Regions from separate parts of the Micromonospora sp. CNZ299 genome, predicted to be linked through region 4. Evidence: riboswitches for the same ligand, from Rfam matches in the RefSeq annotation. Region 4 holds a riboswitch; each other region holds the start of a gene.
The links. Region 4 has a riboswitch for cobalamin ahead of CLT68_RS19455 (CbtB domain-containing protein). Riboswitches for the same ligand answer to the same signal wherever they lie in the genome.
Positions count from the first base shown of each region.

Region 1 (7,413 bases), 760 kb from region 4:
TCACGTCCGGCGCGTCGGGGGTCTCCAGCCAGGCGGAAAGGTCGCGCAGCTCCCGTTCGAGGTCACCCATGCCGGACCTCCTCCCGGTCGAGCAGGCCGCGAAGCTTCGCCAGCGCCCGGGACGTGCGCGATTTCACCGTGCCCCGGGGCCAGCCCAGTGCCGCCACCGTCTCCTCCTCGCTGAGGTCGAGGAAGAACCGGCAGACGATCACCTCGCGGTCGCGTACCGGTAGTTGACGCAGGGCCTGCACCAGCGAGGCGCGGCGCTCCCCGGCGAGGACGGCGTCGACCGCCCCGTCCTCGGCGATCTCGGACGCCGGGTCCGCCGCCGCGGCCCGCAGGACGAGCCCGTCCCGCCGGCCACGGGACCGGTGCAGGTTGCGGGTCTCGTTGGCGACGATCGCGAGCAGCCACGATCGGAAAGACGACTCCCCCCGGTAACGGGACAGCTTGCGGTACGCCTTCACGAACGCCTCCTGGATGACGTCCTCGGAGTCCGATCCGGCGCCGAGCAGCACCGCCGTCCGGTGTGCGGACGCGGTGTGCCGGGCGACCAGGAGGTCGTACGCCTCCAGCTCACCGGCCCGAGCGCGGGTGACGAGAGCGTCGTCGTCCAGGGGTAGGCCTCCGTTCGGATCACACTCATGACACCGCGTACGCCCCGGTGGTTCCACCCGTCCTTTTCGGCGCGGGTCAGCTGTCTCCCATCCGGCGTGCAGCGTATTGCCAGGATTCGGTGCTGCACTGGAGGGCGTCGAGGAGAGGAGCTGGTCATGAGCTGGTTCAACCGCCGGTCGCGGGGTGCCGAGGCGACCCCGACGAAGCTGGACCGGGAGGCGACCCGCGAAGATCTCGCGGCGCTGGAGGAGTTCGTCGCCAGCCGGCAGGGGGTGGAGTTCTACCTGGAGCCGGAGACCACCGCGACGGACACCACAGTGGTGGCGATCGCCCACGACGGCGAGTGGATCCGTCGTCGTACCGGCACGCCGCGGGCCGCGGGGTCCATCGCTCGCAAGCACGCGGTGCCGCTGTACGAGGCGGCGCGCACCGGCTACCCGGAACGGATGCGCACCTGGAGCCGGGCCCACCCGGAACGCCACGCCCGCTGAGGCTCGTCTGTTCAGGCAGCCTCGACGGCTGAGCGGGCCTGCTCAAGCGTCATCGGCTCGGCGTGGCTGGACACGTACCAGTGATAGGCGCCGTTGAGCAGTCGCCGGACCAGGCCCAGGTCGAGGCCGTCCTCGGGTTGGCGCAGGTGCGCCGGCGGTGGGTAGAAGCAGTCGCCCAGCAGCACGACGCCCGAGTCGGGCACCAGCACGACTGTCGAGTCGGGTGCGTGCCCGCCGCCGACGTGGCGTAGCCCCACCCCGACCGGCAGCTCCTCCAGATCGGCGAAGACGCGGTTCGGAGGCAGGATGGCGAAATCCTCCCAGGAGTCCACGGCACGCGCCCGGGCCCGGAAGCTGGGGCCGAGGCGGGGATTGGCGCGTACCTGCTCGTCGAGGTAGCGGTGACTCCACGGTCGGGCGGCCTCGGCGCGCAGCAGCGGCACGGCCGTCTCGTGCCCGACGATCTCGACTCCCGGCCAGGCGCAGGCGCCCCAGACGTGGTCCCAGTGGTGGTGGGTGTAGACGAGCCAGCGCGGTCCGGGTAGCCCGGCGGCGCTCAGCGCGGCCTGGATCTCGCGGGCGTGCGCGGGGCTCTGCCCGGCGTCGATCATCACACTGCCGCGCTCGTCGGCCACGACGGCGACGCCGGCCTGGACCGCCTCCGGGTCCGGATCGCCCGGGCAGAACCAGACACGGCCGGCGAGGTGGTGGAATCGCATGGCGACGATGGTGATCGACTCCCGGGATTGATCGCGGACGCTGCTCCGGTGGTCGCCGATCCTAGGCGAGGGTGCCGCATGCCACCGCACCCTCGGACGATCGGCGCAGGCCAGGGTAGGTGCTACCTCCCTTTGCTCTGCTTACCTATCTGCACCAGACACGGAGCGTCACTGGTGCCTATAGGTAAGCAGAGCAAAGGGGAGCTGGCATTGATTCGGGGCTTTGCCACGTGACGGTTCGAGGGCAGACAAGTCGGCGAATCTCGATGAAGGGCGCCAGTTCGGCGGGCTGGGCCAGCGTTGACCGGCGGCGCGGCGGTGTGGCAGCATTCGCGGCCTGACGGCAGTGAAGGAAGTCGGTGCGATTCCGACGCGGTCCCGCCACTGTCACCGGGGAGCGATCCCCCCTCGTGAGTCACGGCCGTGTGTCTGCGGTTGGAAGGCCGGGGGAGAGCGTCGATCCGGAAGCCAGGATACTTCGGCCGTCGGGACGTACCCCAGGGCGTGGACACCCGAGGAGGACCCGATGACGCACGGCGTCTCATTCATCGACGATCATCGTCATGACCCGCATCGCGGGCGCCGCACCGCACCCACGACCGGCCGGACCAGCATGCTCCGGGCCGGCCTCGTCGGCGTGCTCCAGGTCGCCCGCGTCGGCCACCGGCCCCGCTGAGCTGAGCGCCCGGCGCTGACCGGCCCCGACGCCCGCGTCGGCGAGCCGACCGCGCCGTCGTGCCGGCTGACGCCGCACCCACCCGCTTCGTCCAGGTCGCCTCGGTGGCGGCCAGGGCGTCACTCTCCGGAGCCTGCCGTGCGCATCCTGCTGCTCTCCACCGCCGACACCGACCTGCTGGCCGCCCGCGCCAGCGGCGCCGACTATCGGCTGGCCAACCCCGCCCGGGTCGCCGGCGACGAGGTGCCCGCCCTGCTCGTCGGGGTCGACCTCGTCGTCGTACGCCTGCTCGGCGGTCGACAGGCCTGGCCGGACGGCCTCGCCGCGGTGCTCGCCACCGGCGTGCCGACGGTCGTGCTGGGCGGCGAGACGCTGCCCGACGCGGAGCTGATGGCCATCTCCACAGTGCCGTCCGGGGTCGTCACCCAGGCGCTGGCGTACCTGGTCGAGGGTGGCCCGGACAACCTGGCGCAGCTGGCCCGGTTCCTCTGCGACACGGTGCTGCTCACCGGCGAGGGGTTCGCCCCGCCCGCACCGACCCCGGCGTACGCCGTGCACGGCGAACACCCCACCGACCCGGACCGGCCCACAGTGGGAATCGTCTTCTACCGGGCGCACGCGCTCGCCGGCAACACCGGTTTCGTCGACGTCCTCGCGGACGCGGTCCACAAAGCCGGCGGCAGCCCGCTGCCGATCTTCTGCGGCTCGCTGCGGGGCCTGACCACGGGCGCGGGCCCGTTGGGGCTCTTCGCCCGCTGCGACGCGCTGCTGGTCACCGTGCTCGCGGCCGGCGGCGCGGTCGCCGCGGACGCGTCCGGGGGCGGCGACGAGGACGCCTGGGACGTGGGCGCCCTGGCCGCCCTGGACGTGCCGATGATCCAGGCGCTCTGCCTGACCAGCACCCGTGAGCAGTGGGCCGGCAGCGACGCCGGACTGTCCCCGTTGGACGCGGCGATGCAGGTGGCCATCCCCGAGTTCGACGGCCGGATCGTCAGCGTGCCGTTCTCGTTCAAGCGGATCGACGCCGACGGGCTCTCGGTCTATGCCGCCGACGCCGAGCGGGCCGCCCGGGTCGCCGGGATCGCCGTGCGCCACGCCCGGCTGCGGTACGTGCCCAACGCCGACAAGCGGGTCGCCATCGTCCTCAGTTCGTACCCGACCAAGCACTCCCGGGTCGGCAACGCCGTCGGGCTGGACACCCCGGTCTCGGCGGTCCGCCTGTTCGCCGCACTCGCCGAGGCGGGTTACTACCTGGGTGACGCTCCACCGCCCGAGGACGGCGACGCGCTGATCCACGCGCTGATCGCCGCCGGCGGTCACGACGTGGAATGGCTCACCCCGGAGCAGTTGGCCGCCGCCGAGGCCCGGATACCGGGGCAGACGTACCGGCGCTGGTTCGACCAGGTCCCGACCGAGCTGCGCGAGCGGATGCGGGAACACTGGGGTGAGCCGCCCGGCCAGCTCTACACCGAGAGCGGCGACATCGTGCTCGCCGGGTTGCGCTTCGGCAACGTGGTGCTGCTCATCCAGCCGCCCCGCGGCTTCGGGGAGAACCCGATCGCCATCTACCACGACCCGGACCTGCCGCCGAGTCACCACTATCTGGCCGCGTACCGCTGGCTGGCCGCGCCGGTCGCCGACGGCGGCTTCGGCGCGGACGCCGTGGTGCACCTGGGCAAGCACGGCACCCTCGAATGGCTGCCGGGCAAGGGCCTCGGCCTGGCCGCCGACTGCGCGCCCGACGCGGTCCTCGCCGACCTGCCGCTGGTCTACCCGTTCATCGTCAACGACCCCGGCGAGGGCACCCAGGCCAAGCGCCGGGCGCACGCCGTGGTGATCGACCACCTGGTGCCGCCGATGGCCCGGGCCGAGACCTACGGCGACCTGGCCAAACTGGAACAACTGCTCGACGAGTACGCCACGGTGCAGGCCCTCGACCCGGCGAAGGTGCCTACCGTGCGGGCGCAGATCTGGGACCTCGTACGCGCCGCCGAGCTCCACCACGACCTGCACGCCGAGGCGATGCCCGACGCGGACGACTTCGACGAGTTCGTGCTGCACCTGGACGGGTACCTCTGCGAGGTCAAGGACGTGCAGATCCGCGACGGTCTGCACATCCTCGCCGACGCGCCCACCGGTGAACCCCGGGTCAACCTGGTCCTCGCTGTGCTGCGCGCCCCCCAGATCTGGGGTGGCGCCCGCGCCCTGCCAGGCATGCGGCAGGCTCTCGCCGTCGCGTACGGGCTTGACGAGCAGGAGCTGCTCGCGTCGCCCGGGCAGCGGATCGCCCTCCCGGTGGCGCTGACCGACGTGGTGGACGGGCCGGCCGGCACCGCCGCCGACGCCGTCGACCTGATCGAGGTCCTCGCCCGGCGGTTGGCCATCGGGATGGAGACGCTCGGCTGGGACGCCGAGGCCGTCGACGCGGTGGTCGCGGAGGTGACCGGCCAGCCGATCCCGGACGTCGCCGCCGTGCTGCACTTCGCCGCCACCGAGCTGGTGCCCCGGCTGGACCGGACCACCGACGAGCTGACCAACACCCTCGGCGCGCTCGACGGCCGGTTCGTGCCGCCCGGCCCGTCCGGTTCACCCACCCGGGGCCTGGTCAACGTGCTGCCCACCGGCCGCAACTTCTACTCCGTCGACCCGAAGGCCATCCCCAGCCGCAACGCCTGGGACGTCGGGGTGGCCCTCGCGGACTCGCTGCTCGCCCGGCACCTCGCCGACACCGGGGCGTACCCCCGCTCGGTGGGTTTGACCGTGTGGGGCACCAGCGCGATGCGCACCCAGGGCGACGACATCGCCGAGGTGCTCGCGCTGCTGGGTTGCCGGCCGGTGTGGGACGAGCGGTCCCGGCGGGTCACCGGCATCGAGGTGGTGCCGACCGCCGAGTTGGGCCGGCCGCGCGTCGACGTGACAGTGCGCATCTCCGGGTTCTTCCGCGACGCGTTTCCGCACGTGGTGGCACTCCTCGACGATGCCGTGCGGCGGGTCGCCGCCCTGGACGAGCCGGAGGAGGAGAACTACCTGCGGGCGCACGTCGCCGCCGACCTCGCCGAGCACGGTGACGAGCGGCGCGCGACCGCCCGGATCTTCGGCTCGAAGCCCGGGGCGTACGGCGCGGGCCTGCTGCCCCTGATCGACGCGCAGACCTGGCGCAGCGACGCGGACCTGGCCGAGGTGTACGCGGTGTGGGGCGGCTACGCCTACGGCCGGGGCCTGGACGGGCGGGAGGCGCGCGCCGACATGGAACGCTCCTTCGCCCGGATCGCGGTGGCGGTGAAGAACCAGGACACCCGCGAGCACGACATCGTCGACTCGGACGACTACTTCCAGTACCACGGCGGGATGGTGGCGATGGTCCGTCACCTCACCGGCACGTCACCGCAGGCGTACGTGGGTGACTCGGCGATGCCGCACGACGTGCGCACCCGCACGTTGGGCGAGGAGACCCGGCGGGTGTTCCGGGCCCGGGTGGTCAACCCGAAGTGGATCGCCGCGATGCGCCGGCACGGCTACAAGGGCGCGTTCGAGCTGGCCGCCACAGTGGACTACCTGTTCGGCTACGACGCCACCGCCGGCGTGGTCGACGACTGGATGTACGAGCACCTGGCCGCCGCGTACCTGTTCGACGACACCACCCGCGAGTTCCTGGAGCAGTCCAACCCGTGGGCGTTGCGGGGCATCACCGAACGCCTGTTGGAGGCCGCCGACCGGGGGCTGTGGGCCAAACCCGAGCCGGCCACCCTGGACCGGCTGCGCGACACGTACCTGGCCAGCGAGGGCGACCTGGAGGACCGGGTGTGAGCGCGAGGAGTGAGCCGGGTTTGCGAGCCCCGCAGTCGCGATCGAAGGAAGGCACAGTGATCGTCAATTATCCGTTCAGTGCCGTGCTTGGCATGGCCGACATGCGGCTGGCGCTGCTGCTCAACGCGGTGTCCCCGGCGATCGGCGGTGTGCTGGTCCGGGGGGAGAAGGGGACCGCCAAGTCCACAGCCGTTCGGGCACTCGCCGCGCTGCTGCCACCAGTGCGCCGGGTTGCCGGCTGCCGCTTCGGTTGTGACCCGGCCGAGCCGGACCCGGGCTGCCCGGACGGGCCGCACCCGGCCGGTGCCGCCGCCGAGACGCGTCCGGCCCGGCTGGTGGAGCTGCCGGTCGGCGCCGCCGAGGACCGGGTGGTCGGCTCGCTGGACCTGGAGAAGGCCCTCGGCGAGGGCGTACGCGCCTTCGAGCCGGGTCTGCTCGCCGCCGCCCACCGGGGGGTGCTCTACGTCGACGAGGTCAACCTGTTGCACGACCACCTCGTGGACCTGTTGCTGGACGCGGCGGCGATGGGCCGCAGCCACGTCGAGCGCGAAGGCGTCTCGGTCAGCCACGCGGCCCGGTTCCTGCTGGTCGGCACGATGAACCCGGAGGAGGGGGAGTTGCGTCCGCAGCTGCTCGACCGGTTCGGGCTCACCGTCGAGGTGGGCGCCAGCCGGGACCCGGAGGTCCGGGTCGAGGTGGTCCGCCGCCGGCTCGCCGCCGACGCCGACCCGGCCGGTTTCGCCGCCCGGTGGGCCGACGCCGACGCGGAGATCGCCGGCCAGGTGGCCGACGCCCGACGCCGGCTTTCCGGGGTACGACTTCCGGACGCCGCGCTGCGGCAGATCGCCGAGGTGTGCGCCGCGTTCGACGTGGACGGGATGCGCGCCGACATCGTCACCGCCCGTACCGCTCTGGCCCACGCCGCCTGGCACGGCCGGGACCGGGTGAGCATCGACGACGTCCGGGTGGCCGCCCGACTGGCCCTGCCGCACCGCCGCCGCCGCGACCCGTTCGACACCCCCGGGCTGGACGAGAAGCGCCTGGACGAGGCGTTGCAGCGTGCCCAGGACGCCCACCCCGACGAGCTGGACGACCCGGGCCC
Region 1 covers NZ_PEFG01000001.1:5,070,464-5,077,876, reverse strand. Annotated here, with positions in the region: gene CLT68_RS23160 (hypothetical protein) at 1-70, opposite strand, end outside; gene CLT68_RS23155 (RNA polymerase sigma factor) at 63-674, opposite strand; gene CLT68_RS23150 (hypothetical protein) at 774-1,109, shown strand; gene CLT68_RS23145 (MBL fold metallo-hydrolase) at 1,121-1,828, opposite strand; cobalamin riboswitch at 2,153-2,329, shown strand; gene CLT68_RS23140 (hypothetical protein) at 2,370-2,582, opposite strand; gene cobN (cobaltochelatase subunit CobN) at 2,643-6,311, shown strand; gene CLT68_RS23130 (magnesium chelatase subunit D family protein) at 6,308-7,413, shown strand, end outside.
Region 1: another riboswitch for cobalamin. It lies ahead of cobN (cobaltochelatase subunit CobN); the one in region 4 lies ahead of CLT68_RS19455 (CbtB domain-containing protein).

Region 2 (7,413 bases), 1.4 Mb from region 4:
GAGCCCATCAACCGCTTCGCGCGGCAGCACCGCCCCGACGACCTGTTCGGCTTGGGCGGCTCCCCGGTCGACGACCTGGTGGCCAAGGTCCGCAACGTGTACCGGGGACGCACAGAAGCGGCCGAGCAGCCGATGGTCGACTTCGACGAGCGCGACCTGATGACCTGGGCAGAGAGGTCGGGTTTCGAGGCGGTGGAGCTGGACTACCGCGCCCAGCTCGACGTACCCGCCGAGCCGATCAGCGACTGGGACGCGCTCAAGCGGGTCGCCCCCAACCCCCTGGTCCCGACGTATGGCGAAGCCATCGCCGCCGCACTGACCAACGACGAGCGCGAGCGCCTCGACGCGCACATGGCTGCCCTGACAGCGGCCAGGACGCCTACCCGCCGCACTACAGCCATAGCGTTCCTACGCGCGCTGCGGCCCTGAGGTCCAAGTCCGGGACTGTCCGCTGCGGCCTGCCCAGACGAACAGGCCGCATACGACACGCAGAGTCATCGAGAAAACACCTTCAGTGCTGTCACATTACGGACGCTTGCTGCCATCCCGTCTGCCGCCGACCCGCCCTAATGGGGAGTGGGCCGCCGGCCGGTCCGCCACGTCAAGTGGACCTTGACGCACGTTCGGACGCTGGCGGGCCGGGCGGCGGTCTGCTCGGCTCGCCCGGGTCGGCGGCTGGCGGGATGGCTCTGCGCAACCACCCACGGGCCGCGATGCGCCGACGGACCCCCGGCCATCTCGGAGTCGTTTCGCCCCCGCCGGAGGCGCGGTAACCGCAACCACCTTGCCGGCGCGACCCGCCGCGCGGACCCGGCGTGCCCTTCCCTACGCCGCGCCGATCGGGCGCGGCCCGGCCGGCTGCCGGCCCACCAACCTCAACCACCCTCGGCGCTACCGTCTACGGCGGCCCCCGGGCTTACCGCGCTCTCCGCGCCAGCCGCCGGGCGTTCTGCGTGGCCGGCGTGGAGCGACAGCGGAGCGACGGACGCGCGCCCAGGCGGCGGCGCGTGCGGCCCGTTCAGGGCCGCCTTGATAGACGTAAGGAAAGTCCTCCCACGGCGGCCGACAGCCGGCCTACCTGCCCGATCTCACGGGTGGCGTTGGCCATCGGAGGCGATTGGGATCAGTCTGGCTGCTACGTCTTCGAAGTCGCCGAAGCCATTGACGGTTTGCAACAGGCCATGGGTCCGGTAATAGGCGCGCAACGGCTCGATTTGCTCTTGGTAGTTTTCCTGTGAATGCGTGTACATAAGCAGGAGTTCCTGGCGTCGCTCGGCTTGCCGGAGGTTCAATTCTATCCGTCGTTCTACGCGGCAGTGAACGGCGAGGCGGAGTTGGTCCTCAGTCAGGACGAGTTCGATCACTGTGTCGGGGACGTGACCGCTCTGCGTCAGCAACTCGGCCTGACAGATCTTGCGAGGGAAGTTGTACAGCACCCATCCGCCGCCAACGTTGGCTAGGGCTTCAGCGACGGCTCTGACCACCAGCTCATCCGGGACAAGATGTCCGGCCTGCATATACCCGTTCGCCTCTTCGCCCAGCGGAGTCTGCTGCTGCACGTGCTCGCGGAAGACGTTTCCTGCGCTGACGACCTGTAGGCCGGTGGTGGCTGCCAGAGCCGACGCAGCGGAAGCCAGGTCGACTACCGGCCCGGCGATGAGGGCCACGTTGGGCATGTGCACTCCCTTGGGGACGCCAATGAGCCTGGGCTTGACCCGTTTCGACGGACAGGGTCGTTGTGTTGATCTTAGTTAGGCGGCTTGGTCGATCGGTAGCGGTTGTGAGCTGGTGGCCTCGAAGGCCGCAGGGCTGAGGTAGTCGAGGGTTGAGTGTCGGCGGCGGGTGTTGTACTAGCCCTCGATGTATTCGAGCATGGCCTGGCGGGCGGCTTGATGGGTGGGCCAGGCCTGGCGGTGCAGGAGTTCGGTTTTGATGGTGGCGAAGAACGATTCGGCGACTGCGTTGTCCCAGCACTGTCCGCGCCGTCCGACGGACAGGCGGATGTCGTGACGGTGTGCGAGGCGGGCATGCTGGGCGCTGAGGTATTGCGTGCCGCGGTCGGAATGAAACACCAGCCCGGGCTCGGGTCGGCGGCGTGCGAGAGCGTCGGCGAGGGCGGCGTCGACCAGGTCGGTCTTGAGGTTGTCGGCCACGGCCCAGCCGACGACCCGGCGTGATGCGAGATCGATGACGGTGGCCAGGTAGAGCCAGCCCTGCCAGGTGTTGATGTAGGTGATGTCGCCGCACCAGCGGGTATCGATTACGCCGGGATCAACACGGAAGTCGCGGCCGACCAGGTCAGGTCGGAGCCCGGCGGCCGGATCCGGGATTGTGGTCGTGCGCCAGCGGCGTGGGCTCTTGCCGGCGAGTCCGGCGGTGCGCATTAGCCGGGCGACGCGTTTACGGCCGTGCCGCATACCGGCGTCGGTGAGGTCAGCGTGGATCCGCGGCGCCCCGTAGGTGCCCTTGGACCGTTCGTGCAGCACGGTGATCTTGTCGGTGAGCTGGGCATCGACCCGCTCGCGCTGCGACTGGGTGCCGGCTTTCTGCTGGTAGTAGGCGGATCGGGAGACCTTGAGCAGTTCGCAGGCACGTTTGACGTTGTGCTTGCCGGCCTGCTCCGCGGCGATGAACGGGAAGACGTTCACCGGGTCTCCTTCGCGAAGAAGCCGTCGCCCGTTTGAGCACATCGACGTCTTCGCGCAGCCTGCGGTTCTCTTTGCGCAGCTGTGCGAGTTCGGCCCGTTCGTCGGTGGTCAGCCCGTCGGCGCGGACGCCGGTGTCGAGTTCGGCCTGCTTGACCCACTCACGCACCGCCGTCTCGGTCAGATCAAAATCCTGGCTGACCTGCCGAAGCGTGCGGTCACCACGCTGGCACAACTCGACGATCTCGGCCTTGAACTCCGGCGTGAACGAACGCCGAGGCTGCGGCCGCTCCTTCCCCATGCTCTCCATGATGATGGACATCCTCCCGGAGACCCCAGGTCCCCTGATCTCGGATGTCCGTCAAAACGGGGCAGGCCCACCATGATTGCCGACCGGCGTCCGTCGTGATCGTCACTCAAATAGTCACCCGCCCGGCGCATGCCCCGTGCGTCAGCACTGATCGTCGGCCAACGCCTTCTGCCCTAGGAACTCCCGGAAGAGTCGGCAAAGAGCGAGACGGCCTGCCTGTGGTCCGTATCGCTGACCACACTGTCCTCGGTGGCATTTTCACCGAAGGTCTCGACGAGCACCAGAGCCGAGAAGGTCAGGGGGCTGCCGTGATGCCGGTCGGACATCCACTCCTGGAACGCCGCCAGCTCGCCGCGACCACGCGCAAGGGCGAATCCCGTCAGCGCCGAGAACGCTCGCTCGTACCTGGGTCGTCCGACATACATACCTAGCCGCTGATCCATGTGCCACAAGAACTCTTCCCAGCTCACTGCGCGATTGTCCCTGATGCTCGACCGTTCCGGTGTAAAGGAACTGCCAGCCGGTTGCGAGCTGCACCAGCAGCAGGAGTGAGCAGTCCGCAGGAGTCCCTTGACGTCCGGCGTCGCTCGCGCCCGACGTCGTCACCCGGTTGGTCACCCCGCCTGGGTGGCAGACGTAGAAGCAAGACTTAGGCGGCCTCTCTCCTGAACTGCGGTGACCTAGACGACGCTCTGGTCCCGCTCACGCGCAGGGCGGCTCCTCGGATCGGCAGCGCCGCGACGGACCGACCGAGCACGTCTCAGCCGTCGGCGCCGTCGAGTAGCGCGCGCCGCAGCGCCAGGCGGTGCTCCCGGCGGATCTCCGCTTCCCGGTACCGACGCCGGTCCCCGTCGGTCTCCGGCAGCAACGGCGGCACCGTACGAGGCTGGCCGTCGTCGTCGATGGCGACCATGACCAGGTGGGCGGTGGCCACGTCGGTGGGCGGCACCGCCCGGTCCCACCGGTCGGCGGTCACCTTGACGGCCACCTCCATCGAGCTGCGGCCGGCCCAGGTGATCCGGGCGTCGACGTGCACGACGTCGCCGACCCGCACCGCGCGCAGGAACGCGGTCTCGTCGATGGCGGCGGTCACCGCCGGTCCGTCGGAGTGCCGGGCGGCGACCACACCGGCGACGGAGTCGATGAGGTTGAGGATCCGGCCGCCGTGCACCGTACCCATCAGGTTGGTGTGGTGCTAGTCCATGATCTGCGACAGGGTCAGGTGCGACGCCGACGGCGCTCGGCCGGCGATCGTTGTGTACGCGGCGCCGGCAGGTCTTCGGACTCGCGGGCCTGACCGGTCGCGCCCGTCCCCTACTGGCCGTCGCTTCCCAGGCCTGCTGGCCCAGTGCTGATGACGGCGGTCGTTCCCACTCACCGCTGCGGGGCAGCCCCGGATTTCCACCGGGTTCCCTCTTGCGACGCCCAGTCGGTCACGACGGGGCGAACCAGCGCCGCCGACGGCATAGCTGGCCAGCGAATCCGTCCGCCTGGCGCGTCGCATCGCGGCCGCGCGGCGGCCTCGTCATCAACTTTTGCCATCTGAGGAAAAAGATCGCCACCTCTTGAAAAAAGTCTCACGGCGGTGAGGATATTCAAATGCGTCGTCTCCCTCAGACTTGCGGGCGGGTGGTCTCGGGCCTCCTCGCGCTCCTCCTCGCCTCGGCGGTCGCCCTCCTCGCGTCCGCCCAACCCGCCGCAGCTCACGGGACTCTCGCCATGTCCACTCCGGCGAGCGGCGCCACGGTGAACGAGCCGTTGACGTCGGTGCAGCTCTACTTCACCGAGAAGGCCGCCGCCAACGCGTTCTTCACCATCACCGCCCCGGGCGGCGTCCGGGTCGACAACGGCTGGTCGTACGGGGAGCCGAAGCCGCTGGACAAGCCGGTGCGGGAGTACTTCCTGGTCAACGGACAGTTCGAGCCACGGGAGTACACGACGGGGTTCCCCGCGGTGGTTCCCGTCTCCCACCTGCCGGCCAAGGGCCAGTACTCGGTGAGCTACCTGTCGGTCGCCTCCGACGGCGACACCGTGCGGGGCACGTTGACCTTCCGCTACAACGGTCGGGTGACGGCAGCGCCGCAGGGGTGGAGCCCGCCGTCGACCCAGCCGGACCCGGCGCTGGTGGCCGCCACCGAGCAGCATGGGTCATCCGGGCAGGGCTCAGCGGTGCCGACCACCGCAGCCGAGTCCGCGGCCCCGCCGTCCGCGGCTGCGGCGGCCCCGCCGACCGGGTCGACCGATGAGAGCGACTCGGGGGCACTGGCCTGGGCCGGCTGGGCGGTCGCGGTTGCGGCGGCCGGGGCGGCGGCCGGATTCGTCGTCTGGCGTCGCCGATCGGCTTCCGCCGGCAAATCCACCAGCCGGGGCCGTACCTCGTCGGCGACCTCCGGTCGACGCGGCGGCGGCGCCCGTTCCACGAACAGGAGCGGCGCCGGCCGGACCGTCGGTGCCAAGCCCAGCGGCGGCAAGGTCGGCGCGGCGACCGTGGGGCAGGCCACGGGCGACAGGCGGCGACCCACCACCGTGCCGGCGGCGCGCAAGGGCAACGCGGTCGTCACCGCCCGCACGGGCGTCGCGGTCGATCCGACGGCCACCGACGCGGCGGCGAAGGCCCCCGCCACCACGGTCGGCGCGGCGACGGTCGACCCCGGCCCACGGCCCGACACGGACCTCGCCGCCGTGACACCCGGGTCCCGCCTGAGCAACACCCACCTGGCGCTGCTCGTCGGTGGGCTGGTGATCGCCCTGCTGGCCGGGTTCGGGCTGGCTCGCATCGGGACCGGCGACGAGAGCCCGGCGGGCGGCAACGCCCGTCCGGCCGCGGGCGGTCCGCCCGCCCCGGGGCAGGCGCAGTCCGCGACCGACGGGCACCAACACCCGGCGGGCACCGGGCCGCACACGCATCGCGGTGACGGCGCAACGGGCGAGACGCTGGCGACCGGGACGACGGTCAGCGCCGGTGGGTACACCCTGCAACCGCTGGAGCGGTCCCAACCCCCCGGTGTACGCGCGGACTACCGATTCCGCATCGTCGGGACCGACCGGCAGCCGGCGACCCGTTTCGCGGTCGTACACGACAAGCCGTTGCACCTGATCGTGGTGGGCCGCGACCTGTCCGGCTACCAGCACCTGCACCCGACGATGGCGCCGGACGGCACCTGGAGCGTCCCTGTGACGCTGGCCCGGCCCGGCGGCTACCGCGTCTACGCGGACTTCTCCGTCACCGCGACCAACGGCACGCAGGTCCCTCTCGTGCTGGGTGTCGACCACACCGTGCCCGGCGCGCACACCCCGACCGCGTTGCCGCCGGTGCAGGCCGAGACGACGGCCGGGCCGTACGCGGTGTCGATGAACGGCACGCCGACGGTGGGGATGACGGCACCGATGCACTTCCAGGTCAACGGCGCTCCGACCACGCCGGTGCAGTTGGAGCCGTACCTGGGCGCGTACGGGCACCTGGTCGTCGTCCGCGAGGGCGACCTCGGGTACGTGCACGTCCACCCCGAGCCGGAGCTGGTCGACGGGTCGGTCAAGTTCTGGCTGACCGCGCCGAGTTCGGGCCGGTACCGGGCGTTCTTCGACTTCCAGGTCGCCGGCAAGGTGCACACCGCCGAGTTCACGATCAACGTGCCCTGAGACCGGAACTTTCTCCATGCTGCGGCCGACCATCCAGCCAGCAGCAATCAACGGAGGAAGAACACATGCGCACCACCAACCCGCTCGGTTCACGCCGCTCGGCCACCGTCCTCACCGCCGCCATCCTGGCGGTGAGCGCCGCCGGTTGCGGCTCGTCCGACTCTCCGTCGGCAGCGCAGCCGAGCCCGTCCGTGTCGGCCTCGGCCAACCCGGACGCCGGTGTGATCGGCATTCGTGACCCGTGGGTCAAGGCGGCCGACAAGGGGATGACGGCGGCCTTCGGGACCCTGGTCAACGACGGCGACAGCGATGTCACGCTGACCAGTGCCACGACCTCGGTGTCGTCGATGGAGCTGCACGAGATGGCCATGAAGGACGGCAGGATGGTCATGCGGCAGAAGCAGGGCGGCATCGTGATCAAGGCCAAAGGCACGCACGCGCTGGAGCCCGGGGGCGACCACCTCATGCTGATGAGCCTCACCAGGCCCGTCCAGGCCGGCGACGAGTTGACCTTCACCCTGACCTTCGCCGACGGCAGGACCCAGCAGTTCCGCGCGGTGGCCAAGCCCTTCACCGGCGCGCAGGAGAGCTACGCCCCCGGGCACGGCGAGCCCACGCCCGGCATGAGCGCTACGCCGGGGATGAGCATGAGCCCGGCATCGTGACCGGGACGGCACCCGTCCGGCCGGTGAGCAGGCGCGGCCTGCTCACCGGCGGGGCTCTCGCCGTCGGTGGTGCCGTGGCCGGCGGGGCCGCGATCGCCGCGACCCGCGCCGGGCAGACCGGAGCACCTCCGGCGACCGCTGCCGACACGACCCT
Region 2 covers NZ_PEFG01000001.1:5,670,705-5,678,117, forward strand. Annotated here, with positions in the region: gene CLT68_RS25850 (class I SAM-dependent methyltransferase) at 1-429, shown strand, start outside; gene CLT68_RS25855 (nucleoside monophosphate kinase) at 1,089-1,676, opposite strand; gene CLT68_RS25860 (IS3 family transposase) at 1,851-2,648, opposite strand; partial or broken gene CLT68_RS33960 (transposase) at 2,761-2,967, opposite strand; gene CLT68_RS25870 (hypothetical protein) at 3,129-3,425, opposite strand; partial or broken gene CLT68_RS25875 (acyl-CoA thioesterase) at 3,716-4,159, opposite strand; cobalamin riboswitch at 4,209-4,423, opposite strand; gene CLT68_RS25880 (copper resistance protein CopC) at 4,555-6,594, shown strand; gene CLT68_RS25885 (copper chaperone PCu(A)C) at 6,660-7,259, shown strand; gene CLT68_RS25890 (Dyp-type peroxidase) at 7,283-7,413, shown strand, end outside.
Region 2: another riboswitch for cobalamin. It lies ahead of CLT68_RS25875 (acyl-CoA thioesterase); the one in region 4 lies ahead of CLT68_RS19455 (CbtB domain-containing protein).

Region 3 (7,413 bases), 2.6 Mb from region 4:
CGCCCGGCACACCCTGTGGGAGGCGATCCGCGCGTTCCACGCCGACGGCGGCACCGTGCTGTTGAGCAGCCACTATCTGGAGGAGGTGGAGGCGCTGGCGCACCGGGTGGTGGTGATCGGGCAGGGCCGGGTGCTCGCCGACGACACGGTGGACGCCGTGCGCGGCATCGTCGGCGTACGCCGGGTCAGCCTCGTCGCCGACCAACTGCCCGACCTGCCCGGCGTCGTCCGCATCGAACGGGTCGACGGCCGGCTGCACCTGCTCACCACCGACGCCGACGAACTGGTCCGAGCGCTGGTCACGGCCGGAACGGCCTTCACCGACCTGGAGGTACGACCGACCTCGCTGGAGGAGGCGTTCCTCGCCATCACCAGCGGAGACGCGCCCGCCGGGGACCAGCCGGCCACCGAAGGCCGAGCCACCACCGCCGCTGCTGGCGGCCAACCCACCACAGTCTGAGGAGGCCACCGTGCAGCTCGCCCTGGTTCACGCTCGCTACCAACTCCTGGAGATCATCCGGATTCCGGTGGCCGTCGTCGGCAGCGCCTTCTTTCCGGCCGCCGCCATGATCTTCTTCGTGGTGCCGTTCGCTGGTGACGACGCGGCCGGTGCCACCTTCGCCACCGCCTCGATGGTCACCTTCTCGGTGATGAGCGCCAACATCTTCCAGTACGGCGTCGGCGTCGCCGAGGACCGCGACCAGCCCTGGAACCCGTACACCCGGACCTTGCCGGCCGGGCCCGCACCCAGGTTCGCGGGCCGGGTGCTGGCCGGCCTGGCGCTCACGTACCTCTCGCTGATCCCGGTCGTGGTGATCGGCGCGACGCTGACCGCGGCCCAGATCACCCCCGCGGCCCTACTGCTGACCATCGGCACCGTGGCCGTCATCTCGGTGCCGTTCACGCTGATGGGCCTCGCGATCGGCTACTCGCTGCCCAGCAAGGCGGCGATCGTCGTGGCGCAGGTCGTCTTCCTGCCACTCGCGTTCGGCGGCGGCCTGCTCTCCGCGCCGGGTGAGGCACCCGGGTTCATCGAGACGATCGCGCCGTACCTGCCCACCCGGGGCGCGGCCGAGCTGATGTGGTCGGCGGTCGGCGAATACCGCGTCGAGCCGCTGGCGATGATCATGCTCGGCGTCTGGGTGGTGCTGCTCGCGGCCCTCGCCGGTTGGGCGTACCGACGGGACGAGGGTCGCCGGTTCAGCTGACGATTCGTCCGTTTCCGCCCCGGGCCGCCGCGGGACGGTGCCAGGATTCCGGCAGGGGGTCGCCGTGACCGCCCGGGCCGAGAGGGGTCTTGACGTGAGCACCGTCCCGCCGGGTACGCCCTGCTGGGCCGACCTGGCCACCCCGGACCTGACCGAGGCGCGGCGCTTCTACCCGGAGTTGTTCGGCTGGACCGGCCGGGTGACACCGGAGCCCGAGGCGGGCGGCTACACGGTCTTCCTGCTCGACGGCAGGCCGGTGGCCGGGGCCGGACCACCGGCGATCCCGGAGCAGGTGCCGATCTGGTCGACGTACCTGGCCACCGACGACGCGGAACTGGTCGCCGGCCGGGTCGAGCGGGCCGGCGGCCAGGTCGTCGTGCCGCCGTTCGAGGTCTTCGACCGGGGCTGGATGGCGGTCTTCGCCGACCCGGCCGGCGCCACGTTCAGCGTCTGGCAGCCACTGGCCATGGCCGGGGCCGAAGTGTTCAACGTGCCGGGCGCGATGAGCTGGAACGAACTGGTCACCCCCGACCCCGAGGGCGCGAAGGTCTTCTACGAGCTGGTGTTCGGCTGGCAGCCGGACGACCAGGCGGTGGGTCCCATGACGTACACCGGCTGGCGGCTCGGGACGCAGATCGTCGCCGGGATGATGCCGCCGCTGGCCGACGACTTCCCGGCCGACCTGCCCGCGTACTGGACGGTGTACTTCGCGGTGACCGACGCGGACGCCGCCGCGGCCCGCGCCGCCGAGCTGGGCGGAACGATCCTGGTCCCGCCCCGGGACATCCCGGCGGGCCGGTTCGCAGCCCTACGCGACCCCCAGGGCGCCCTCTTCTCCGTCATCGACCTCGGCCCCTGACCCGGAACGTGCGCGGGGGCGGACCGGGACCACCAGTGGGCCGTGGGTGCCGGGGACGACCCGGACGCTGGCCCGGTAGTGGGTCGCCAGCAGGTGCTCGGTCAGCACCTCGGACGGGGTTCCGGCGGCCACCACCTGACCGCTGGCGAGCATCACCATCCGGTCGGCGTACTCGCCGGCCAGGGAGAGGTCGTGCATCGTGGCGAGGACGGTCAGGCCGTGCTCGCGGCGCAACTGGTCGACCAGTTCCAGCACCTCCTGCTGGTGCCCGATGTCCAGTGCGCTGGTCGGCTCGTCGAGCAGCAGCAGCGTCGCGCCCTGGGCGAGCGCCCGGGCGAGGAACACCCGCTGCCGTTCGCCTCCGGAGAGGGTGGCCAGCTCACGGCGGTGGAAGCCGGTGAGGTCCAACCGGCCGAGCACCTCGTGCACGGCGTCGAGGTCGGCGGTCGACTCCCGGCCCAGCGTGGGGATGTACGGGGTGCGGCCGAGCAGCACGTAGTCCAGCACCGACATGCCGGGCGGCACCACCGGCGACTGTGCCACGGTGGCCACCACCCGGGCGCGGTCCCGGCGGCGCAGCGCGGTGCTCGCCGTACCGAACAGGGTGATCGCCCCCGGCGCGGGCAGCAGGCCGCCGACGGCGCGCAACAGGGTGGACTTGCCGGCGCCGTTCGGGCCGATCACCGTGACCCACTCGCCGACGGCGACGGTGAGGTCGACGCCGGTCAGGATCGGTGTGCCGCCAAGGTCGACGTGCAGCCCGCGCACCTCGACGGCCGGCACACCGCCGTCACCACCCCCGGACGAAAGACCCCCGGACGAAAGACCCCCGGACGAAGGACCGCCGGACGGAAGGCTGCCAGGCGGGCGACCGCCAGGCGGGCCGGCGGTGGGATCGCGGCTCACGTGAGCACCCGTCGGGCGGTCCGCAGCACGATCACGAAGAACGGGCCGCCCAGCAGGGCGGTCACCACCCCGATCGGCACCTCGGACGGAGCGGCGACAGTGCGGGCCACCACGTCGGTCAGTGCCAGGAACGCACCGCCGAACAGCAGTGACAGCGGCAGGATCGCCCGGTAGCTCGACCCGGCGAGCAGCCGGACGGTGTGCGGCACGATGATGCCGACGAAGCCGATCAGGCCGGTCGCGGAGACCGCCGCAGCGGTGCCCAGGGAGGCTGCGGCGATCAACAGGTAGCGGGTGCGCTGCGGGTGCAGGCCCAGACTCCTCGCCTCGTCGTCACCGACCGCGAGGACGTCCAGCTCGCGGCGGTGCAGCAGCACCACCACAGTGGTCAGAGCGGCGTACGGCAGCACCAGCAGCACGTCGTGCCAGCCGGCGGTGGCCAGCCGGCCGAGCAGCCAGGAGTAGACCGGTTGGATGCTGTCGGAGTGTCGTTGCAGCAGGTAGGTCTGCCCGGCGGAGAGGAACGCGGAGACCGCCACTCCGGCCAGGATCAGCATCGCCGGTGAGCCGCCGCGCCCGCCGGCCGCGCCGAGCACGTAGGTCATCGTGACGGCGAGCAGTGACCCGGCGAAGGCTGCCAACGGGATGGTCATCGGCAGCCCGGAGATAGCGCCTTGCCGCCCGGCGCCGCCGAGGGCGATCGCCGCGGTGACCGCGAGGCCTGCGCCGGCGGCCACGCCCAGGAGGTACGGGTCGGCGAGCGGGTTGCGGAAGACGCCCTGGTAGCAGCCGCCGGCGAGGGCGAGCAGCCCGCCGACCAGGAGGCCCAGCACCACCCGGGGCAACCGCAGCTCGGTGACGATCGCGATCTCCCGCTCGGAGAGACCGCTGTCGAGGTGCACCCCCGGGATCAGGTTGAGCAGCTCGGCCGCGACGCTGCCTGCGGGCAGGCTGACCGGGCCGAGCGACACCCCGGCGACGAGCGCGACGAGCACCGCGAACACCCCGGCGACCAGCCACCGCTTGCGCAGCCCGGCGGGCCGGGCCCTTGACGGCAGCCCGGCGGGGCGCGGTGCGGACGGCGGTCCGGCGGACCGGGCCGCGGGAAGCGGCCCGGTCACCGACGGACGACGGTCACGCGGGCACCTTGGCGACCGCGTCGATGATGACCCGGAGCAGGTCCACGACCCGCGGCCCCCAGCGGGAGGCGACGTCGTCGTCCAGTGCGACCACCTGATTGTTCTTCACCGCGGTGAGCCCGGACCAGCCGCTGCGCGCCTTGACCGAGTCGGCGTTCTGCTGGCAGCACTTGGAGTCGGCCAGGAAGACGAAGTCCGGGTTGGCCTTGACGATGAACTCCTGGGACAGCTGCGGGTAGCCGGCGCTCTTACCGTCCGCGTCGGCGGGGTCGGCGATGTTGGTCAGACCGATCTGGCTGTAGAGCGTGCCGATGAAGGTCTTGCTGGTCGCGCTGTACAGCTCGGGGCCCAGCTCGTGGTAGTAGGTGAGCTTCTCTGCGCGCTGCGGCACGTCCTTGACCAGCTTGGCGATGTCGTCCTTCATCCGGCTGGCGACGTCGGTGGCCTGGTCGGCGTGCCCGGTCAGCGTGCCCAGCTCGGTGATCTGGCGGTACGTGTCGTCGAGCGTGGTGGCCGCCGGGGTCTGGTACACCGGGATCTTCAGCTTGCCGAGCTGCTCGACGATCTTGTTGCGGTCGTCGGAGAGCACCACCAGGTCGGGGTTCTTGCCGGCGATCGCCTCGGCGTTCGGCTGGAAGGCGGAGATGTCGCTCTTGGGCGCGTCGGCCGGGTAGTTGGACTGGTCGTCGACGGCGGTCACCTGCGGGCCGGCACCGATCGCGAAGAGCATCTCGGTGGCGGTCGGCGACAGCGCGACGATCTTCTCGGGGCGCTTGTCGAGGGTGAGCGTGCCGACCGTGACCGGGTACGCGGCGGCCGCGGTGCCGGTGGTCGGCTTGTCGTCGGCCTTCTCGGCGCAGGCGCCGAGGGCCAGCGCGGCGACCGCGAGGGTCGCGGCGAAGAGCCGAGGGGTACGTCTGAACATGGGGCCTCCTGTCGGTCGAGGAGTGTGGTGCTTCGCCGACAGGACTTTCGTACGCCCGCCCACGAGGCGCCCTTCCTCGAGAGCGCGTTTCGCGACCGATCCGCAGGCGACCTGGCTCGTCCCCACCGTCGGGTGGGGCATCACAGTTGCGGGACAGCGCCGGGTTTCGCACCGGCTTCGCTGCGGACTGGTCGGTAAGACGGTAGCGCACCGCCGGGACGTGCCGGATCGATCACGCGCCGATCGCCGCGAGTCGATCCCCCGGAACCGTCACACGGTGACCGTCGGAGGGCGTATGTCCGAGTTGGTGGTGTTCGGAAGAGGGTGGTGGGGCCCCGCGGGGCGGAGCGGGGCCCCACCTGATCAGGAGGACGTGATGGTGACGTTGTCCACAGCCGCCTCTACCAGGCTGGCGCCGGAGGCGTCCGCCGCCTCAACGAGGATGCGGACCGACTGCCCGGCGTACGGGGTGAGGTTGAGGTTGGCCACCGCCCAACTCCCGTTGCGGTTGGTCGCCGCGCCGGCCTGGGTGAGCAGCGCGGTGGTGCCGCCGTTGTGCACCACGCTCACCCGCAGGTAGTCCGCCGACGAGGCGTTCGAGCCGTGCGCCAGATACCAGGCCAGCGAGAGGGTCAGCGTGCCGGACGACGGCAGGGTCACCGCCGGGGACCGGGCACTGGTCACGCCGCCGTCGACGTCGTAGTCACCGGCTGCCGAGCCGGCGAGCCGGCCGGTCACCAGGTCGTTGGATCCGGCGTACGGGGTGAGCTGCTTGGCGCCGGAGGACGTGGTCGCCTGGGCGGCGCCCCGCTCGAACGCGCCGAGGGTGGCGGTGTCGGTGCCGGACGGGTTGATGGTCCAGCCGGTGGCGGTCTCGAACGTGTCCGACCAGACCGTGGTGCCGCCACCGCCGCTGCCGCAGTACTGCGCCTGCTTGCCGATGGCCCGGTACGGGCAGTCGGCGTACTCGCTGAGCAGCAGCACCGCCTCCCGGTTGCGCGAGGTCTGCGCTGGAATGACCTCGTCGGGCGGGTAGAAGCCGCCGCCGGAGGAGGAGCCCGGGTACATCTCGAAGGTGTACGCCCAGATGTTGTGGGTGGCCCACATCCAGTCGATGCTGTCCCCGTCGGTGATGTAGAGGTCGCTGGACTGTTCCGGGGTGTAGTTGTTGGTGGCCGCCATCTGCTGGCCGATGGTGGCGAAGGTGTTGTACTGGTCCGCGTTCATGCCCGTCGCCGTGTTCGCAGTGGTGTAGCCGTAGGGCCAGAGCACCAGCTGCGAGTACGTGTGGAAGTCGATGTTGGCCTTGATCTGCTGCACGCCACCGACCACCCGACCGTTGACGAAGTTGCGCAGCGCCTGCGTCTCGGGTGCGGAGAACGCCGACGGCCCCCGGTAGGTCTCCGAGGAGGTGGTGCCGGACGAGCCGCCGCAGCAACCCCAGTTGTAGGACCAGTTGCGGTTCAGGTCGGTGCCGACGTTGGACGAACCACTGTTGGGCTGCCGGTTCTTGCGCCAGGACCGGTACGACCCGGTGGCGATGTCGTACTCGCTGCCGTCCGGGTTGACCGTCGGCACGATCCAGATCTCCCGGCCGTTGACGATGTTGGTGATCCGGGAGTCGGAGCCGTAGCTGTCGGTGAACAGGTTGAGCAGGTAGATCGCCATCTCGACGGTCAGGTGCTCACGGGCGTGCTGTTGGGAGTTGAACAGGATCTCGGGCTCGTTCTCGTCGGTGCCGACGTTGTCGGAGATCTTCACCGCCATGAGGTCGCGGCCCTCGTACGACGAACCGATGCTGATCTTGCGGGCGATCGCCGGATGGTCGGCGACGACCTGGTTCACGACGGCGGTCAGTTCCGCGTAGTCGTGGTAGTTGGAGTCGGCGGGCGGGAAGGCCATCGTGCCGATCTCGCCGGCGCCGCGCTCGGCGTTGGGCGGCGGGGCCAGCGGTTCCAGCCGGAAGCCGAGCTTGCCGATCTCTGCGGCCTCACCCGCGGTCGCCGAGATGTGCAGGACTCCGTGTTCGGAGTAGTCGATGGCGGCTCCGGTGCGGGCCACCGCGTTGCGGTCGGCGAGGGTCCGGGGGCCGAGCACCCGGTAGCTGGCGGCGGCCGGCTCGGTGGACCGGTCCGGTGCGGGTCGGGCGGCGACCGGACCGGCGGCGACGGTCACGATGCCCAGCCCGGTGACGACGGCGAGCACCAGGACGCGGCGGAGAGGGATGGGCGTGCGGAGGGCCATCAACTACCTCCTTGATGGGCGGGAGATCCCGCTCGGTGAAGCACACTTCACCACCTGTCACATGGTCATATCAATATCCTTCGCTGCCTTGTCCATCCCGAGCCGATCATCCCGGCGGCAATGATTTTCCAC
Region 3 covers NZ_PEFG01000001.1:1,692,491-1,699,903, reverse strand. Annotated here, with positions in the region: gene CLT68_RS08125 (ABC transporter ATP-binding protein) at 1-460, shown strand, start outside; gene CLT68_RS08120 (ABC transporter permease) at 471-1,208, shown strand; gene CLT68_RS08115 (VOC family protein) at 1,303-2,067, shown strand; gene CLT68_RS08110 (ABC transporter ATP-binding protein) at 2,017-2,850, opposite strand; gene CLT68_RS08105 (FecCD family ABC transporter permease) at 2,970-4,031, opposite strand; gene CLT68_RS08100 (ABC transporter substrate-binding protein) at 4,108-5,037, opposite strand; cobalamin riboswitch at 5,122-5,244, opposite strand; gene CLT68_RS08095 (M14 family metallopeptidase) at 5,401-7,281, opposite strand.
Region 3: another riboswitch for cobalamin. It lies ahead of CLT68_RS08100 (ABC transporter substrate-binding protein); the one in region 4 lies ahead of CLT68_RS19455 (CbtB domain-containing protein).

Region 4 (7,413 bases):
TCGAGCACCGCCTTGATCTCCGCGGAGTCGATGTTCTCCTTGGTGACGAATGTGACGCCGGTGTCGGCCGATGCCAGCGGCGCCTTGTCCCGCAGGTGCTTGACCATCTTGTCGACGCCGAAGTAGCCCATCTTGAAGGGGTTCTGCACGACCAGCGCGGAGATCTGGCCGCTGCGTACCCCGGCGATCTCGTCCGGGGCGGCGTCCCACCCGATGATGACCACCTTGCCGGACTTGCCGGCCGCCTGGATGGCCTGCGCGGCGCCGAGCACACTTGGCTCGTTGGCCGCGAAGACGCCCGCGAGGTTGGGGTTGGCGGTGAGGATGTTCTCGGTGACGCGTCGTGCCTCGTTGACGTCACTGCGGCTGGGCTGCTGACCGACCAGCTTCAGGTTCGGATACTGGGCGAGACCGGCCTTGAAGCCGTCGACCCGCTCGGTGTTGGTCTGCGACCCGGGCTGGAACTCGACCAGCGCCACCTCGTGGTTGCCGGGGCCGAGTTCGGTGGCGAGCAGCTTCGCCGCCTCGGTGGCCGACGCGCGGTTGTCGGTGGCGAACAGCGGCACGTTCGGCGGCTGCGGGCTGGTGCCGGAATCGATCATCGCGACCGGGATGTTCGCGGCGAGCGCCTTGTCGGTGGCGGGCGCCAGCGCACTGGAGTCGGTGGCCGCGTAGACGATGCCGTCGACCTTCTTGGTGACGTAGTTCTGGATCAGGTTGACCTGACCCTCGACATCGGTCTCGGTGGTAACCCCGTCCCACTGGACGGTGACGTCACCCGCGCGCTGCGCGGCGCACTCGGCACCCGCCTTCACCGTGTTCCAGTAGTCGGCCCCGACCGCCTTCGGGACGACGGCGAGCTTCAACGGCCCGCTCGCGTCCTTGGTCGCGCCGTCGCCTCCGTCCCGGACCTCGACCCCGCCGCAGGCGCTGAGCAGAGCGGTCGCCGCAGCCACGGCCAGAATCGCCTGCGCGCGCAGGAGTCGCCCTCGTGCCCGCCCGCTGGTGGTGGTGTGTGCCATGGTGTGTGTCCTTCCTCGTTCGGACTCTCGGAATGGCATGTCAACCCCGTGATTCCAGCCGCCGGCGGCGGTACTGGTCGAAGTAGACGGCGGCCCAGATGATCAGGCCGACGATCACCTGCTGGTAGTGGATGCTGATGTCGAGCAGGACGGCGCCGTTGCGGACCAGGGCGATGAGGAACGCGCCGATGATGGTCCCGACGATCCGGCCCTGACCTCCGAAGAGGCTGGCCCCGCCGATGACCGCGGCGGCGATGACGTCGAGCTCCAGCGAGATCCCGTAGTTCGGCTGACCGGAGTTGACCCGGGAGGCCGCGATCATGCCGCCCAGACCGACCAGCACACCCGCCAGCACGTACACGCCGGTCAGGTGCCGACCGACCCGGATGCCCGATCGGCGTGCGGCCTCCAGATTGGAGCCCATCGCGTACGTGTACTGGCCGAAGCGGGTCTGGGAGAGCAGGAAGGCGACACCGACGGCGACCAGAACGGTGATCACCACGGCGAACGGAATGCCGACGATCTCCCCGTTGCCGAGCAGTTGGAAGGATCGGGGCAGGCCGTAGACGCCGACCGCCCCGGTGATGATGAAGACGAGCCCTCGTCCGACAGACATCGTTCCCAGCGTCGCGATGAACGGTGGGATCCGAGCCACGGTCACCAGCAGCCCGTTGAGCAGCCCGGCCAGTGCGCCGACGCCGATCGCGACCGCCGTCGCCGCCCAGAGTGGAAAGCCGAGGTCGCGTACGACCATCGCCCCCGCCACGCCGGCGAGCGCGGCGACCGATCCCACGGAGAGGTCGATGCCCTTCGTGATGATGACCATCGTCTGCGCCGTGGCGATGATGGCGATCACCGCGGTCTGCGCCCCGATGTTGAAGAGGTTGTCCGCGGTCAGGAAGTAGGGACTGGCGAAACTCAACACGATGAACAGCACGACGAGCGCGGTGGCGGCGGTCAGCTCGGAGACGGCGTGGGAGATCCGTTCCCGGAACCAGTCGCTGGGCGTGCCGTGCTGCGTGCCGGTGGTTGCCTCGACGGTGCTCATCGTCGGCCCTGACCTCCCCAAGCGTGGCGCCGCACGCGACGGGAGAGCCGTCGGCGAGCGGAGCACCGGTGACCGGCCGAGCCTCCTCGGCAGGGAGAGACGGACTCTGGGCCCGCACCACCCATGGAGATAGGTCGGATGTTTCCCTTGATCAGGCGTTACCATGCCATGCACGTACGTGTGTTGCCAAGGTCTTGCGACCATGTTTTGCCGTCGTTACGCGAGCCTTCGAAGCCCTACGTCCGACCAGAACGGCATGACCTGTCGTCGATGGCCGCCCCGCGAGCCAACGAACCACAATCCGATTGTTATCGATAACATGCTATGCCTTCGACGCCCGCCGCGCTCGCCTCGTTCCGACTCAGCCGGTGCACGAGGCGGCGAGCAGACACACCGGCCGGCCCGAGCCGAAAATCAGCCGGCCCGGGCCGATCGCTGTCGAGCGCGTGCTCGACAGCGGGCTGCGGTTCCACCGTCGTCCAGGCCGCGCCGTCCACCCGGCCACCGGCTCGGAGAGCTTCGCCGTCGCGTCGGGTTGGCGGCGGCGGACGATGCCGCCACCAGCGATCGGGTTTTGATCTGACGAATCGGGCGGCGCTGAATCCTCGGGCACAGGCGCTTCACCCACTGCGGGGCCGGGTTGACCGCCTGCGGCGGCACCGATACCGTCGACCCACTATCTGCGGCGACGCGAGGGAAGCCGGTGTGATTCCGGCGCGGTCGCGCCACTGTGAGCGGTTCCCCCACCTAGAAATGGGGCCCGCGAGCCAGGACGCTCGGTCGTCCGCAGCCTTGCGATGGGGACGCGTCATCCCCGGGGAGGTTCGTGATCATATGTCCAGCTCCACGTCCAGCCAGCCGTTGGTGAATCCCGCTGGCACCACGCGTCTTCTGTGGACGGTCCTGGCGACCGTCGTCGCGCTCACCCTGCTGGCCTACCTCGTCGCGTTCGACCAGGGTGCGGTGTCGCGCAGCGGGACGTACCTGCACGAGCTCATGCACGACGGCCGGCACCTGCTCGGTGTTCCGTGCCACTGAACGCCACCACCGCTCCCCCGTTCCTCACCGTCCTCGTCCGCGGCCTGCTCGCCGGCCTGATCGCTGGCCTGCTCGCCGGGACGTTCGCCTACGTCGCCGGCGAACCGCACGTCGAGGCCGCCATCGCTATCGAGGAGGCGGCCTCGCACGCCGAACCCGCCGCTGGAGGGCACCAGCACGACGAGGCCCTGGTCACCCGGAGCGGCCAGCGCGGCGGGCTGTTCCTGGCCACCGGCCTGTTCGGCGCCGCGATGGGCGGTCTGCTGGCCACGGCGTACGTCCTGCTGGCCCGTCGGCGACGGACCGACGACGACGGGCGCTCCGGCCTGCTGCTGGCCGGTGCGGCGCTGCTCGGCGCGGTGATCGTGCCGTTCCTCAAGTACCCGGCTAACCCGCCGGCGGTCGGCGACCCGGCCACCATCAACCAACGCACCGCCACCTACCTGCTGATGGTGGTGCTTGGTCTGGTGGCCGTGTGGGCGGGCTCGCTGGGCTACCGGTCAGTCGGCGCGCAGGCGCCACTGTGGCAACGCGTCGCCGCGGCCGTCGGCGGCTTCCTGCTGGTCACCGTCGCGTCCTACGTGGTGCTTCCGTCGTTCCAGGAGGTCCCCACCGACTTCCCCGCGACGCTGCTGTGGAACTTCCGACTGGCCTCCCTCGGCACCCAGGTGGTGCTCTGGACCGGGATCGGCCTACTGTTCGCGGCCCTGATGCACCACGATCGACGCCGTCGGGCCGCCGCCGCGCTGCCCAGCACGTGACCGCCACCAGCCTCCGGCTGGTCGCCCACGGTCACACCGCCGCCCTGCGCCGGGCCCGCTTCGGCGGACCCGACGACGGCCTGGACGAGGGCGGTCTGCGCGCCGCCCTCGCTCAGGCCCACGCCGGACCGGACCGGCGTGGGCACCTGGGCGAGGGCGGCGCCTGCCTGTGCAGCCCAGCGGAGGCGGCCCGGCAGACCGCCGCCGCCTTCGGTCTGCTGCCGACGATCGAGGCGGCGTTGGCCGACTGTGACTACGGCGACTGGGCCGGACGGTCGTTCGAGGAGATCGCCGTGGAGCAGCCGCAGGCGCTGCACACGTGGATGTCCGCACCGGAGTCCGCGCCGCACGGCGGCGAGTCCGTCGCCGCGGTACGGGAACGGGTCGGTCAGTGGTTGGACGGGCAACGGGGTCGCGGTCAGCGGATCACGGCGATCACCCACCCGCTGGTGATCCGGGTCGCGGTCGTGCACGTCCTCGACCTGCCGTTGGCGACCTACCGGCAGGTGGACGTGGAGCCGCTGGCGATCGTCCGGCTCACCGGTCGGGGGGCACGCTGGCAGCTCCGACTGGGCGCGCCGCAGGCCCACTCCCCTGCATGATCCACTCGCGTTCACGGAAGTCGGGGCATCCACGGCGCCTCGATGCCCCGACTTCCGTAAAACCGAGTCGATCAACGTTCGAACGCCGACGGCTCAGACGTTGGGCGGGCCGTGAGTACGACCCGCCCAACCCGTCGACTTCGTTCTAGCCGGTGACGGTGAACGGCCGGGACACCTTCGTCGCCGACTTCTCACCGCTCAGCGTGACGCTGGTCGCGCCCGCCTTCGCCGCACCCGGAACGCTGACCGTCGCGCCGGAGATGACACCGTCACCGTTCGCGCGAACCGTGCTGACCGCGAGGCCGTTCCCGACGGTGATCGTGACCGCCTCGTTCGGAACGAACCCGGAACCGTCGATGGTGATCGACGTGCCACGCGGACCCGAGGTGGTCAGCAGTGCCACCCGCGGCTGGTAGGTCGGCGCCTGGGCCTGCCCGGTCACCTGGACGGTGGCCGTGGCCGGCGTCCGCGTCGACGCGCCCGTCGCGGTGACCGCGTACCGGCCGGGTTGTGCCTCGCCGGAGGTCGGGACCGAGACGCGGACCGTGCCCGTCGCGGAGGCCGCGACCTTCGTGGCCCGGGCCGGGTCGGTGCCGACGCTGACGGTCACCTGCTCACCGGCGGCGAACCCGCTGCCGTCGACGGTGACAGTGCCGCCGGTGGTGACGGCGCCGGCAGCCGACAGCGCGATCGTCGGCTGGGAGCCGCCCCGCGCGACGGTCACGGTGAAGGCCTCGATGCTGCTCGACAGCGTGTCCCACGCGGTGACGTGCACCGTGTAGGTGCCCTCCCGCGTGTAGGTGTGCTGCCCGCTCATCGCACCGGACGCACCGATGGTGACGTCGTCCGGAGCCGTACCGTCACCCCACTGGACGCGGGCACGGTAGCCGGTCGTGCCGGGAGCGCCGCCGGTCACCGAACCGAGGTTCGCCGCGAGGGCCTGCCCGGCGTTCGCCGTCTGGTCCTTCGGGGCGACAGTGGCCAGCGCGGGGGCCGGCGTGCCGTCGTTGGCGACGGCGAACACGTGGATCCGGCCCGCCGTGCGGGGGTCACCGGTCTGCGTCGGCAGGGTCACCGACACCAGCGTCTTGCCCGCCGGGATCTGGTACGGCGCGGTCGCGAACAGGAACGGCTGGGCGCCGTCCCGGCTCGTGCCGTTCAATCGGTACGCCGTCCGGGCAACGACGATGTTGCCGTAGGACGGGGTGCCGTTGGCGTTGCCGCCCAGCGTCCAGTCGCTCATCTGGATCGGGATGCTGGCCGTGCTGCCGTCACTGAAGTTCGCCGTGCCGGTGGTGCTCTGGTTGCCCTGCGTTCCGGCGCCGATGAAGGAGATGCTCTTCGCGTCCTCCGGCAGGTCGAGCAGGACCGTGGCACCGTTGCCGGTGGCGTTGTCCGGCTGCCCGGCCGGGATCACCGGCAGCGTGAACTGCAACGCGGTCCCCGGGACCTGCTGCCGCTGGCCCTGCGTCGCACCGCCCGCCGCCAGGGCGGCCCGCGAGTACGCCCACGACTTGGCGTCGCAGTCCGCCGCGAGGACGCCTTCGTCACCGACGCAGACGGTGTCGAACGCGGCGGTGAGGCCGGAGGTCGGGGCGTACGCCACCTCGACGCCGACCGTCGCGGAGCTCTGGCTCTCGCCGTCGGTCACCGTGACGTTCGCCTGGTGGTAGCCCGGCGTGGCGTAGGTGTGCGACCCACCGACGTTGTAGACGGCCCGCGAGCTCAGCGTCACGGTGCCCTCGGTGACCGGTGTGCCGTCACCCCAGTCGATCGTGGCCCGGTAACCGGTCTCGGTGCCACCGGTGACAGAGGCCAGCGGCACCGAGACCGGTACGCCGGACGCCGCGTGCACGCCGGACGCGGCGGTCACCGCGATGTCGCCGCCTCCGACGGCCACGTCGCCTCCGGCGAGCAACTCGATCTCGGCGAGACTGGTCTGCGCGGCGCCGACGGTCTTCGTGACCGCGAGACGGAACTGCGCGAACCGACCCGGCTTGTCGATCGTGTACGGGCGGGTCTGACTGCGCCACCGGAACACCTGGTCCCTGCGGGAATCCACAGTGGTCCACGTGATGCCGTCGTTGGAGCCCTGCAGTCGCCAGTCCGCCGGATCGCCAGCACTCGCCCCGGACGTGACGGTGTAGTACGTCGGCTTCTGCTTTCCACCACGGAACGCCCAGGAGATCTGCGGGGTCGCCGAGGTGAAGGTCAGCTGCGTGGTGGACGAGTCGTCGAACAGCTTCGACGCGTCCTGACCGCCGGTTGCGGTCGCGGTGCCGAGGCCGGGGCCGGTGGTGTCCTGCAACGGCTTCGGCGCCTGGTCACCCTTGGTCAACGACGGCGGCGCGTCGTTCCTGCCGCTGCCCCAGGAGGACGGGTTGGGGCCCATCTGGAAGTCGATGGTGCCGCCCTTGGCGAGTGCGGCCACGTCCAGGGACAGACCGCGCTGCTTCTTGCCGTTGACCAACACATCCTGCACGTAGACGTTGCGGGTGCTGTTGCTCGGCGCGTTGACGACGATGTCGCCAGTGGTGCGACGCACTGTCATCTTCGTGAACTGCGGCGAACCGATGGTCCACTCGGACGACCCGGCCTGCAGCGGGTAGATGCCCAGCGAGCTGAGGATGTACCACGACGACATCTCGCCGTTGTCCTCGTCGCCCAGGTAGCCCTGGCCGATCTCGCTGCCGACGTAGAGGCGCCGCAGGATCTCCCGTACCGTCGCCTGGGTCTTCGCCGGCGCGCCGGCGAAGTTGTACATGTACGGGATGTGGTGCGACGGCTGGTTGCTCATGCCGAGCTGACCCATCCGCACCGCGCGCGCCTCGATCATCTCGTGGATGACGCCGCCGTACCCGCCGGGTCGGTCGGCGTTCTCCGGGGTGGAGAAGAACGTGTCGAGCTTGTCCCGCAGCGCCTTCTGCCCGCCGAGCAGGTTG
Region 4 covers NZ_PEFG01000001.1:4,308,000-4,315,412, reverse strand. Annotated here, with positions in the region: gene CLT68_RS19465 (ABC transporter substrate-binding protein) at 1-1,022, opposite strand, end outside; gene CLT68_RS19460 (ABC transporter permease) at 1,063-2,070, opposite strand; cobalamin riboswitch at 2,723-2,869, shown strand; gene CLT68_RS19455 (CbtB domain-containing protein) at 2,905-3,108, shown strand; gene CLT68_RS19450 (CbtA family protein) at 3,099-3,869, shown strand; gene CLT68_RS19445 (histidine phosphatase family protein) at 3,866-4,471, shown strand; gene CLT68_RS19440 (GH92 family glycosyl hydrolase) at 4,617-7,413, opposite strand, start outside.